2 regions of the Sphingomonas sp. AC411 genome follow, and region 1 is predicted to be linked to the other one. Evidence: riboswitches for the same ligand, from Rfam matches in the RefSeq annotation. Region 1 holds a riboswitch; the other holds the start of a gene.

Region 1 (5,617 bases):
TTGGGTCAAGATGCTGAACGACATCGAGGTGCTTGCCGCGCCCGACGACGGTTACTGGATGGCCAAGGCGTACAAGATCCCTGACACTCCAGGCGCGAACGTGCGGCCTGGCCAGAAGGATTTCCCGGCCGTCCCGATCAACAAGATGATCCCGCGCAGTTGGGTCACGAGCCTCGACGAAGGGCAGGCGATCGCGTTTGACCGGTCAATCCCGCTGGGCGGCATCGCGATGGGCGGCGATTGCGGCGTCGCCAAGGTCGATGTGTCGACCGACAACGGCAAGAGCTGGTACAAGACGACGCTTGGCCCCGATCACGGCAAATACAGTTTCCGCCGCTGGGATGCGCAGGTGCCGCTCAGCCATGCGGGCCCGACCAGACTGATGTCGCGCTGCTGGAACACCGCCGGCATCGCGCAGCCGATGACGCCGATCTGGAACCCGGGCGGGTTCATGCGCGGCAACATCGAAACCACCAACATCGTCGTCGGCTGAGGAGCGCTCCCCCATGAAAACGCCTTCCATCGGCACGCTGTCGTTCGGGTTCGTCGGCGCGACCGTCGTTCTTCTACTCGCGATCGGTGCCCCGAACAGCCGCATCGCCCCGCCGCCTGCCGCCCCGACCGCACCACCGCCGCCAAGCGTTTCGGCGCGCGGCTTCTCGCTGGCGTCCACCTCGGTCGATCTCCCGACCGACGAAGGGCAATATCCCGCCGGCCCGCATGCCGACGTCATCAACGCCAACTGCACCTCGTGTCATTCGGCGAGCATGGCGCTGAACCAGCCGCCACTCTCCTCCGATCAGTGGACCGCGGAGGTCACCAAGATGCGCGAGGTCTACAAGGCTCCTGTTGCACAGGCTGACGTGCCGGCGATCGTCGCTTATCTGACCGCCATGAGCGCAAAGCAGCCGGGCGCCGCGAAGGGCAAGGCGCAAGACCCCGATCCGAAGGCTGCGCCCGACGTATCGGGGGATCAGGCTAAGCACATCACTCACGACACGCGGTTCTGCGCGCGAAGTGCTGTGCGGCGTGTACGTGTCTCGCGCAGTGTTGCATTGGGCGCGAGGCCGTTCGCGGGCACCTTGGGTATCGCAACGCGCTGCGACAGGTAGATGCCATTGTGGCCCGAGCAGAGATAGGCCACGAAACAGGCGACGGCGATCGGCACCGCATAGCTGGCGCCAAACAGTTCAATCCCCATGAAGGTGCAGGCGAGCGGGGTATTGGCAGCCCCGGCAAAGACCGCAACAAAGCCGATCGCGGCGAACAGGCCCGTCGGTACGTCCAAGAAAGGCGCCAGCGCGTTACCGAGCGTCGCGCCGATGAAGAACAACGGCGTGACTTCACCACCTTTGAAACCCGCACCGAGCGTGACGACAGTAAACAGCAGCTTGATCGCCCAACTCCACGGATGCGTGTCTGGTCCGAAGAAGCTGGCGATGGTAAGGCTCTCGGGCCTCGCTGCCAGGACACCCAGGCCTAGATAGTCGCGCGTGCCGAACAGGAAGACGAGCGCGATAACGACGACCCCGCCGATCACTGGACGTAGCGGACCATAGGGGACGATCCGCTTCAGACATCCCCCGACCACGTGGTTGGCTTCGGCGAAGGCCAAACCGACCAATCCGAATATGATCCCCGCAATACCCGCCTTCGTCACGAGCAGCGCATCGACCGGTATCAACGCACCGATCGGGTAGACACCGTGATGGATACCCCAGGCGAGGCACGTCCAATCGCCGACTAGCGCTGCAACGAGGCAAGGCACTAGCGCGGAATATTCAACGCGGCCGATCGCCAGCACTTCGAGCGCGAAGACCGCGCCTGCGATCGGCGTGCCGAAGACCGCGCCGAACCCGGCTGCGATACCCGTCATCAACAGGATGCGCGTGCCGCCCGCATCGAGGCGGAGCGCGCGGCCGAAACCGCTGGCAAGGCTTCCACCCAATTGGACGGCGGTGCCCTCACGTCCGGCCGAGCCACCGAAAAGATGCGTCACCACTGTGCCGAAGAAGATGAGCGGCGCCATCCGCAGAGGCACCCCGCCGCCAGGCTCGTGGATCTGCTCGACGATCAGATTGTTGCCGCCTTCCACTGTGCGCCCGGTGACATGGTAGAGGAATCCGACAACGAACCCGCCCACCGGTAGCAGATAGAGCAGCCAAGGCGATGCAAACCGCAGTCGCGTAACGGTATCGAGACTCAGCAGGAACGCCGCACATAGCGTCCCGACGAGTGCCGCCATGGGCAGCAAGATCAGCGCCCAGCGCAGGACAGAGATCGCATGGTCGTGACGATCGCGCATGAATGCCGCGACATTCAGCGTGCCGACGAGATTGCGAAAGGTAGCGCGCACAATTCCTCCTTGCTGCCTGAAGGCGCCAAGTAGGAATCATCAGCTCTTATCAGAGCGGTTCGGCCAAATTGCCCGGCAGAAATCCATTGCCAAAGTCGATCTATTAGACGTTTGCCCCAACCGTCAATGGGCATGTTGGTCGGGCAAATGCTCGGACCGGCCAGTCGGCAGCGTCTATCTGAGCCCGTTATATGTACCGACCCCGGGTACGCTGCATGCGGGACCGATCGGCTTTGGCCCACGTCGTTTTCGGGCTTCGTCACAAGGGGGCGATACCGCACGAAAGCCGCGGATGCGCTGCGGGGTCTGATCGGTTCGCAGCAAACCTAGGGATGGCTGCTACGAGCGTGCCGTCCAGATGCCGACGAGCGCGGCCAGTGACACGAGCATAAGAAACCCGTTCATCACTAGGAGCAACGTCGCTGGCAGGCGCTTGATGTCCGGTCGTGGCGGCGGGGCGCCTGCGCCCATCTCTCGCCACACCGCAGCGGCGAAGCAAAAGGCGCTGAACAAGATCAGCATGGTCCCGGTCGCCGTCGCCAGCCACGGGAACACGACGTCCTTGAGCAGCGCGCGCGCGCCGATACCGGAAGCGAGCGCCGCCAGTCCGGTACGCACCCAGGCAGCATAGGTGCGTTCGCCGGCGAGGATTGTGCGGTCCGCGGCAAGCTCTGTGCGACGGTCGGCGCTGTCCACCTGCTGGACTGCGCTGTCCTTCAGCTTGCTCGCGCTCTCCGCCAGCTTCGCATGGGCCCGATCGGCGTCGTGCGGCGCGTCCATCAGCCAGCGGTAACGGCGATGCGATGCCAGGCAGTCGAGAGATAGCCGGCGAAGTTCCAGATCGGCTCGGGCCGTTCGGGCTGCATCTGCCCGGCACCGTCAACGGCGCGCACGATCAGGACGTGGAGTCCGGGAGACAGATCGACCGTGACGTGCCACTGCGTCCAGCTCCAAGGCGCATCGGGTTTTGCAGTCAGTTCCGCCTGCAGCCAGTCGGTGCCGCCATTGACGGAGACCTCGACGCGGGTGACCGCTCGGCCGAAGGCGACCGCATAACCCGCGATTTCGCACGCGCCGGCGCTGACATGCGCGCCGTCCACCGGCGCGCAGATCGCAGCATTGAGCGGCATCTCCTCGATAGTCAGACCCCGATCCCAGTCTGCGTCCTCCTTCGCTACCGACGCCGGAAAGAGCTTGTAGTCCTTAGCCTGGATCGGCGCATCGGACGGGCGATCGCGCACCTCGATGCGCGTCAGCCACTTGGCGCTACGAACGCCCGCATAACCCGGCACGACGAGCCGCAGCGGTGCGCCATGTTCGGGGGCCAGCGCCTCGCCATTCATGGCCCAGACGATCAGCACGTCGGGCTCTAGCGCCTTGGCGATCGAGATCGAGGCACCGAACGGTGCCGTCTCACCATCGACATCCACGTTGTCGGCCCCCGTAGTGCCGACGAACGACGCGCCGTCCTGGATGCCGGCTGCGGCGAGCACGTCGCACAGTGCGACGCCGGTCCACGCCGCATTGCCAATCGCGCCCACGTCCCAGGGATCGCCCGAAGTCTTTTCCACGTCTTGAAGATGTGCCCGACGATTGCCGGCGCACTGCATGGTCGCGGTCACTGTCCGGGTCGCAAATGCCGTTTGAAGTTCGGCAACCGTGTAGGAGCGCGGGCGGTCGACTAAGCCGTCCAGCGCTATACGATGATCGTCGGCCAGCTCCGGCGTTGGTCCGTGACTGCGGATGTAGAAGTTCGCCTGCGGCGTCAGGAAGGACGTGATCAGTTTATCCGGGGGCGTTTCCGCATTGAGCGGCTCCGGACAGCGGAGGATCAGATTCTGTTCGGCGCGATCGGATGCGGTCATGCAAGCGGCCTACCATGATGAAATCAGTAGCGAAATCGATCGTTTTGCTGGGCGATGTCACCCAGACTCTTTCGATAGCCTATCCCTTTCTAGACGGCGGTGGAGCGATCACCATGCCGTCGCGCGAAAGGCGCCGAGCGCCAGACAGCCTTTCCCGTAGATCGTCGCGATGTGACTGGACTTGCTACGACGGCTTTGTCCCAAAAGTCGTCGCTAGGTACTAGGGATGACGGAAAACCCTGTCGCCATCGCAGATGCGCGACAAACGGGTGATTTGCGCCGCCTGAACCCGGATGAGGGCGCTTAACGTATATCTGGGTCCGTTCTATGTACCGACCCCGAAGAGGGGGCGATCCGAATGATCCGTCCCGAGTGGAACATGCAAGGGCTGGGTGAATGCCCGGCATCTGTAACGGGCACCCCGGAATCCGCCAGCCCACTTGTTGGCATGTGAACATGATAGCACGAGAACACGAGAACACGATGGAACGTGAACACGTGTCTGGCATGTAGAGGTTGGTAGCAAAGCCTATCGGTGAGTTTTGGGGTAGCGGCTCACCTTTGGGCCGACGCGCTGAAATCTACCAGCACGGGCAGTTCGGGAATTCCGCCGCGCAGCTTTGCCCGTCGTACAATGCTGTGCTGGTCGATCAGGTTCTGTGCGTCGCGCTTGCCGCTGGACGTTTTTGGGAACCAGTGGAGTGCCACCCGTTCGACCTTGCGCCCGTTCTTGATCGGCGTGAAATCGACATAGAAGGGGCAAAGCTTGTTAATTTCCTCGACAGCCACCTTCAGACAATATTTGTTCATATCAGCGAAGCGTTCGAGTTTACCTTCAGGCACGTTAAGCAGGCCGCGCAGCTCTTCGATCGTAAACTCCTCTTTCTGTTTGTATTCGAGACCAATGCGCCGCTCGATCATTTCATAGAGACAAAGTGCGTATTTTGACTCGAAGCAATACATTACCTGCGTCTTGAGACGGGCATAAACCTGACTGTTCCGCAGTATCTCGATTAGCTCTTCTGGGATACGATAGTGAAGGAAGCCGTCTTTTTCGAGGCTTTCATCACTTGGGCCGAGCAGCTGGACACGGCGCTTGTAGCTCTTGCCATCCTTGCGGATCGTGACGATCGCGATGGTGCCCATGAGGCGCAGCAGTGAACTCTCTATGCGCTCGTTGCCTTGGTGCGTCCCTTTCAGTCCGGATTTCGCAATGCGATGGATGATCGGCTCGCCAATGCGTTCCCAGGCATTGGCGATCAGCAGGTTGTAGATACGGCGATCCGCGAGGGTGAGGGGGCTTAGCTCTACAATATCGACCAACTCGCCGGGCTTGACGATTTCACCGTAGTTGGCGGGATCAAAAGGATTTCCACGTCCCTTCTGGGCCAGCGTG
Region 2 (5,617 bases), on a different contig from region 1:
CCTACGGGCAAGACGGTCGTCTGGCACCATCCGGTCCCCAAGAGCCGGGGCGGGCGCGATGTCGTGCCGATGCATCCGATCTGCCAGCAGACGCTCACCGCGAATTTCACCAATTCCGAACTGCAACGCCACGGGATGGACGTGGACGGCCTGCTCGCCGACCCCGCCGTGCGGAAGTTTGTCGATTGGGTAGCGAACAAGGACCCCGATTTCACGGCAACCACGACCAAGAAGCAGCGCTGACCAAACCCTCTCGCAGGGAGCCGAATGACTCCGCCGTCGATGCTGGGCCCGAGCCGTCGACGGCCTAGCCGCGCTCCGGCGGCGCGGTCATCGACGTTCCGAGGCGACGATCGCGCGCGTCACGTCGCCCATCAACCGCATCCGTACCGGGATGGCCTGGCGGGTACTGGCGATCATGACGGCGACGGCATAGCGGTGGCCGTTCGGCGCGACGAGCAGTCCGACATCGTTGTAACCGGTCGACAGGTTGCCGAGATCCTGCCCGGTTCCGGTCTTGTGCGCGAGAGTCCAGCCGGGCCGGAGCCCCGACTTGAGCCGGAGCGGACCCGTTTTGCTGGACCGCATCAGGGTTAGCAGGGATGCGGTCGAGCGTGCGGTTAGCAGCTTGCCTTGCGACAGTAGCGACAGGCCGAGCGTGATGCCGTTCGCCGACGCCCCGTCGATCGGCGCTGCGAGATACCGGTTGAGAGCCCGATCGCGCGCTTCGTAACTCATCGCCGCCCGCGCTTTCAGGAAGCCCCAGCCCCCGCCCATTCCGGGCGCCATTCCAGTCCTGCGGTACGCGCCTGCAACTGCCGCTCGCCAGGGCCGAACTTGACGCCGGAAACGCCCTTGTCCGCGAGCATCCGGTTCACCGCGACCGGGCCCCCGACCCGCCAGAGGAGCACGTCGTTGCACGTATTGTCGCTGCGCGTCATCGCGCCGCGCAGCAGCTCTCCGATGGTGGCCTTGTAACCGTCCTTGCCGACCAGTGCCCGGATGGGCTGGTGGAAGAGGGTCAGATCGGCGCGCGTGACCGTCACGGGATCGGTCAGCGACAGGCGGCCGCGATCCACCGCATCCATGACGGTGATCGCGACCCATAGCTTGCTCACGCTTTGCTGCGGTCGTGGCCGGTCGCCGTCCCATGCGACGACCCAGCCTTCGTCGATATCGCGTACGCTGATACCGACCTGTCCCTTGAACCCCGCCCCAAGGGCCTGCACCGCGTTGAGCAGGTCGGCGGATGGCTGTGGCCGGCCCGCTGGTCGTACTGGCGCCCGTGTCGGCAATCGTGGGGCCGGTGCCGTCGTCTGCACGGTGATGGGCACCGCCGAAGGCGGCAGGGACTGGCGTCCGGCGGGCACGCAGGCAGCCAGGACGGACATCCCGGCAACGGCGCCGATGCCCCGACAAAACGATTCAAGCGTCAACAAGACTTCCTTTTCTCACCGTGTAGCGCCTCGACCGTCCGGCGAAACCCGCGGCTAGGGCCTTCGGCGCGCTTAGAGGTCGATCCGACGCAAGCACTGGACTTCGGCGGTCAGCGATGCCGGCGGCGTGCGGCACGCTCTGCGCGCGCCTCGCGCAACGTCGCGTTAGGAACGAGGCCGTCCGCAGGCGTCTTCGCGACGGCGACACGCTGCGACAGGTAGATACCGTTGTGCCCGGAGCAGAGGTACGCCACGAAACATGCGACCGCGATCGGAACCGCATAGGTCGCACCGAACAGCTCAATTCCCATGAAGGTGCAGGCAAGCGGCGTATTGGCGGCGCCCGCGAACAGCGCGACGAAACCGATTGCGGCGAACACCCCGGTCGGGACGCCGAACAGCGGCGCCAGCGCGCTACCGAGTGCCGCGCCGATGAAGAACAACGGCGTCACCTCCCCGCCCTTGAAGCCGGAACTCAACGTGACGACGGTGAACACGAACTTGAGCGCCCAGCTCCACGGATGCGGGTCCGGTCCGAAGAAGCTGGCGATGGTCAGCCCGTCCGGCGTCGCCGCCAGCGTCCCGAGCCCCAGATAGTCGCGCGTGCCGAACAGGAAGACGAGCGCGATCGCCGCGATTCCGCCGATCAGCGGGCGGAGCGGACCATAGGGCACGATCCGCTTGAGCCACCCGCCGAGCGCGTGGTTGGCCTCGGCGAAGGCGAGACCCACCAATCCGAACGCGACCCCGGCAAGGCCCGCCTTGGCGACGAGCAGCGCATCCACAACGATCAACGCATCGACCCGGTAGACACCGTGGTGGATTCCCCAGGCGAGGCACGTCCAGTCGCCGACGAGCGCGGCGACGAGGCACGGCACGAGCGCACGATATTCGACGCGCCCGATCGCCAGCACCTCGAGCGCGAACACCGCGCCAGCGATCGGCGTGCCGAACACCGCTCCGAACCCAGCCGCGATCCCCGTCATCAACAGGATTCGCGTGCCGTCCGCATCGAGCCGGAGCGCACGGCCGAAACCGCTGGCGAGGCTGCCGCCAAGCTGGACCGCGGTGCCTTCGCGGCCGGCCGAGCCGCCGAACAGATGCGTCACCACCGTGCCGAAGAAGATCAGCGGCGCCATCCGCAGCGGCACCCCGCCGCCCGGCTCGTGGATCTGCTCGACGATCAGGTTGTTGCCACCCTCCACCGAGCGGCCCGTGAGATGGTAGAGCAACCCGACCCCGAAGCCCCCGATCGGCAGGCAGTATAACAGCCAGGGCGCCGCGAAACGCAGTCGCGTCACCGCGTCGAGGCTCCACAGAAAGGCTGCGCACAGCGTCCCGACAAGCGCCGCCATCGGCACGAGGATCAGCGCCCAGCGCACGACCGACACGGCATGGTCGTGGCGGTTCCGGACGAAGGTCGCGATGTCGAGATCGGTGATGAGGGTATGAAAGGTAGCGCGCACAAATCCTCCTTGCTGCCTGTCGGCGCCAAGTAGGAATCATCAGCTCTTGCCAGAGCGGTTCGGCCACATTGCCCGGCGGAAATCCATCGCCGTTGGGTCGCCTATGTCGCCTGATCGTGTAACCGTCAACGCCGGACAAGCGTTCGCTGGTGGTTTAGAACGGGCATCTGGAGCCGATCGGGTGGTTCTTTCGTGCTGGTTCACGAAGGGGATGTAGGAGTCCGGCAAAATCGCTTGCCCTGCCCCGATGCTTCGGCAGATGACGCGCACTCGACGAATGCCATCCTTGCCCTGCGAGGTACATGGTTGCAGATCGAGCGGGAGGCGCTCGTACCCGCGTTCACGCCACCGTATTTCGACGGAGACCGACGATCTTTCACCTCATCTTCGCGACCCCGTGCCTGCTCGTCATCGTCCGATGGCTCTGGCCGCTAGCCCTGCCGTTCTGGGCCAAGGGGGTATCGCAGTCCTCCTGCTCATGGCCTCGCAATATCATTTCTGGAGCCGGCTTTCGTCGGGATCGGTGTTCGCGCCTGAGTTTCCCCGTACGGTCGTGATCCTGTTCAACTGGGCGTTTGGCGCGATCGTGCTGCTCGCCGTCTTCCAGATTCTGCTCGACCTCGGAACGCTGGCAACGATGCTCGTGCGGTCGCGGTCGGTGCATGTTCCGGATGGCGTGCGCTTCGCCATTGCAGGACTGGCGGCGCTGCTCGCGGCGATCGGCGTCGGCAATGCCATCCGCGTGCCGCCGATCAACGACATCGAGGTCGCGATACGCGACCTGCCGCCCGAGTTCGACGGGTATCGTATCCTGCAACTGACCGACCTTCACATCAGTCGGCTGTTCCCGGAGCGCTGGGCCCGCCAGACCGTCGATCGGGCGAACGCGTCGGGGTCGACCTGATCGTCGTGACCGGCGACTTCATCGACGGCTCGGTCGCCATGCGCAGCCACGATGTCGAGCCGCTCCGAGTCTCCGTGCACCCGACGGGGTCTACGCGATCCGGGCAACCATGAGTATTTCTTCGATTACGCGGCGTGGATGCGCCACCTTGCAGGGTTGGGAATCCGGATGCTGCCGAATGCCCATGCCGTGCTGACCCGTGGCGATGCGCGACTGGTCCTGGCCGGTGTCACCGACCTGTCGGCACCGGGCGTGGGCCAAGCCGGACCAGACATGTCCGCGGCGCTCGCCGGATCCCCGGACGACGTACCCGTCATATTGCTCGATCATCAGCCCAAGGATGCGCGCCGCGCCGCCGCCCGGGGATCGCGCTTCAGCTATCGGGGCACACGCATGGCGGGATGATCGCTGGTCTGGATAAACTGGTCGCCCCAGCCAATGGCGGGTTCGTGTCCGGGCGCTACGAGGTGGCGGGCATGACGCTCTATGTCAGCAACGGCACGGCCCTGTGGCCGGGCTTTGCTCTGCGCCTCGGCCGACCTTCCGAACTGACCCGGATCACCCTGCGCCCCGCCCCATAAGTCGGCTAGGCATGCTGGACCATTTGGTCCAGCGTGTCGCGGAGAGCAGCTGGTCCGGACACAAAACCGGGACCGACGCTTGTGCGTCGATCCCGGCAATCCGACCCGGTTCAGCCCTTCAGCTTCGCCGCGGTCTCGGCAATGCGCTTGCCCTGATAGCGGGCGCCATCGAGTTCGTCCTTGCTCGGCTGGCGGCTGCCGTCACCGTCCGACAGCGTCGTCGCGCCGTAAGGCGAGCCGCCCTTGACCGCATCGACGCCCATCTGCGCCTGGAAGCCATAGTCGAGCCCGACGATCGTCAGCCCGTGATGCAGCAGGTTGGTGATGATCGAGAACAAGGTCGTTTCCTGGCCGCCATGCTGGCTCGCGGTCGAGGTGAACGCACCGCCGACCTTGCCGATCAGCGCGCCCGAGAACCACTGGCCGCCGGTCGTGTCCCAGAACTGCGCCATCTGCGCGGGCATCCGGCCGAAGCGGGTCGGCGCACCGACGATGATCGCGTCATACTGCTCGAGCGCGGCGGGGCCTTCGATCTCGGCATGTGCGGTGTCGGTCTTGAAATGCGCGGCCTCGATCACCGACTGCGGCGCGGTCTCGGCGACGCGGCGGATGTCGACCTCGGCACCACCGGCGCGCGCGCCCTCGGCGACGGCATCCGCCATCTGCTCGATATGGCCGTAGGACGAGTAATAGAGCACGAGAACCTTGGTCATAAGTGTTTCCTTCGAGTTCCCCTCCCGCTTGCGGGAGGGGTTAGGGGGCAGTTCCGGGCGGGATCGCGGGAGGAAGCCCCTCCCGACCCCTCCCGCAAGCGGGAGGGAGTTCTACTCGAGTCCACCAGAACGATCTCGGCGTCGTCTTGAGCCGTGATCGTCACCGTCTGGCCGCCCAGCAGCGCCGCTCCGTCGCGCGCACCGAAGGCGTCGTCGCCGATCGTGATCGCGCCGGTCGCGGGCACCAGATAGACGTGGCGGCCGTCGCCGACTGCATAGTCGACGCTGTCGCCGGCCTTCAGCGTCGCCGCCAGCACCCGGGCGTTCGCACGGATCGGCAATGCATCGACGTCGCCCTCGAACCCGCTGGCGAGCGTCACGAACTGGCCGGAGCGCTCGCCCTTGGGAAACGGCTTGGCACCCCAGCTCGGCGCGCCACCTTTGCGCGAAGGCTCGATCCAGATCTGGAAGATCGTCGTCGTCTCGGGCTCCAGGTTATACTCGGCGTGACGGACGC

What was found. Region 1 has a riboswitch for fluoride ahead of AC0IX7_RS21355 (voltage-gated chloride channel family protein). Riboswitches for the same ligand answer to the same signal wherever they lie in the genome.
Region 2: linked by a shared signal. The riboswitch ahead of AC0IX7_RS19145 (voltage-gated chloride channel family protein) and the one ahead of AC0IX7_RS21355 (voltage-gated chloride channel family protein) in region 1 are both predicted to bind fluoride.

Annotation. Positions count from the first base shown of each region.
Region 1 covers NZ_CEEDAQ010000003.1:31,817-37,433, reverse strand. Annotated here, with positions in the region: partial or broken gene AC0IX7_RS21360 (molybdopterin-dependent oxidoreductase) at 1-493, shown strand, start outside; gene AC0IX7_RS21355 (voltage-gated chloride channel family protein) at 992-2,356, opposite strand; fluoride riboswitch at 2,380-2,456, opposite strand; gene AC0IX7_RS21350 (YidH family protein) at 2,696-3,136, opposite strand; gene AC0IX7_RS21345 (sulfite oxidase) at 3,136-4,221, opposite strand; gene AC0IX7_RS21340 (replication initiation protein) at 4,777-5,617, opposite strand, start outside.
Region 2 covers NZ_CEEDAQ010000001.1:3,716,505-3,722,121, reverse strand. Annotated here, with positions in the region: gene AC0IX7_RS19160 (hypothetical protein) at 1-243, shown strand, start outside; gene AC0IX7_RS19155 (serine hydrolase) at 331-777, opposite strand; gene AC0IX7_RS19150 (serine hydrolase) at 753-1,391, opposite strand; gene AC0IX7_RS19145 (voltage-gated chloride channel family protein) at 1,547-2,902, opposite strand; fluoride riboswitch at 2,926-3,002, opposite strand; gene AC0IX7_RS19140 (hypothetical protein) at 3,381-3,806, shown strand; gene AC0IX7_RS19135 (hypothetical protein) at 3,975-4,211, shown strand; gene AC0IX7_RS19130 (hypothetical protein) at 4,208-4,387, shown strand; gene wrbA (NAD(P)H:quinone oxidoreductase) at 4,498-5,100, opposite strand; partial or broken gene AC0IX7_RS19120 (pirin family protein) at 5,217-5,617, opposite strand, start outside.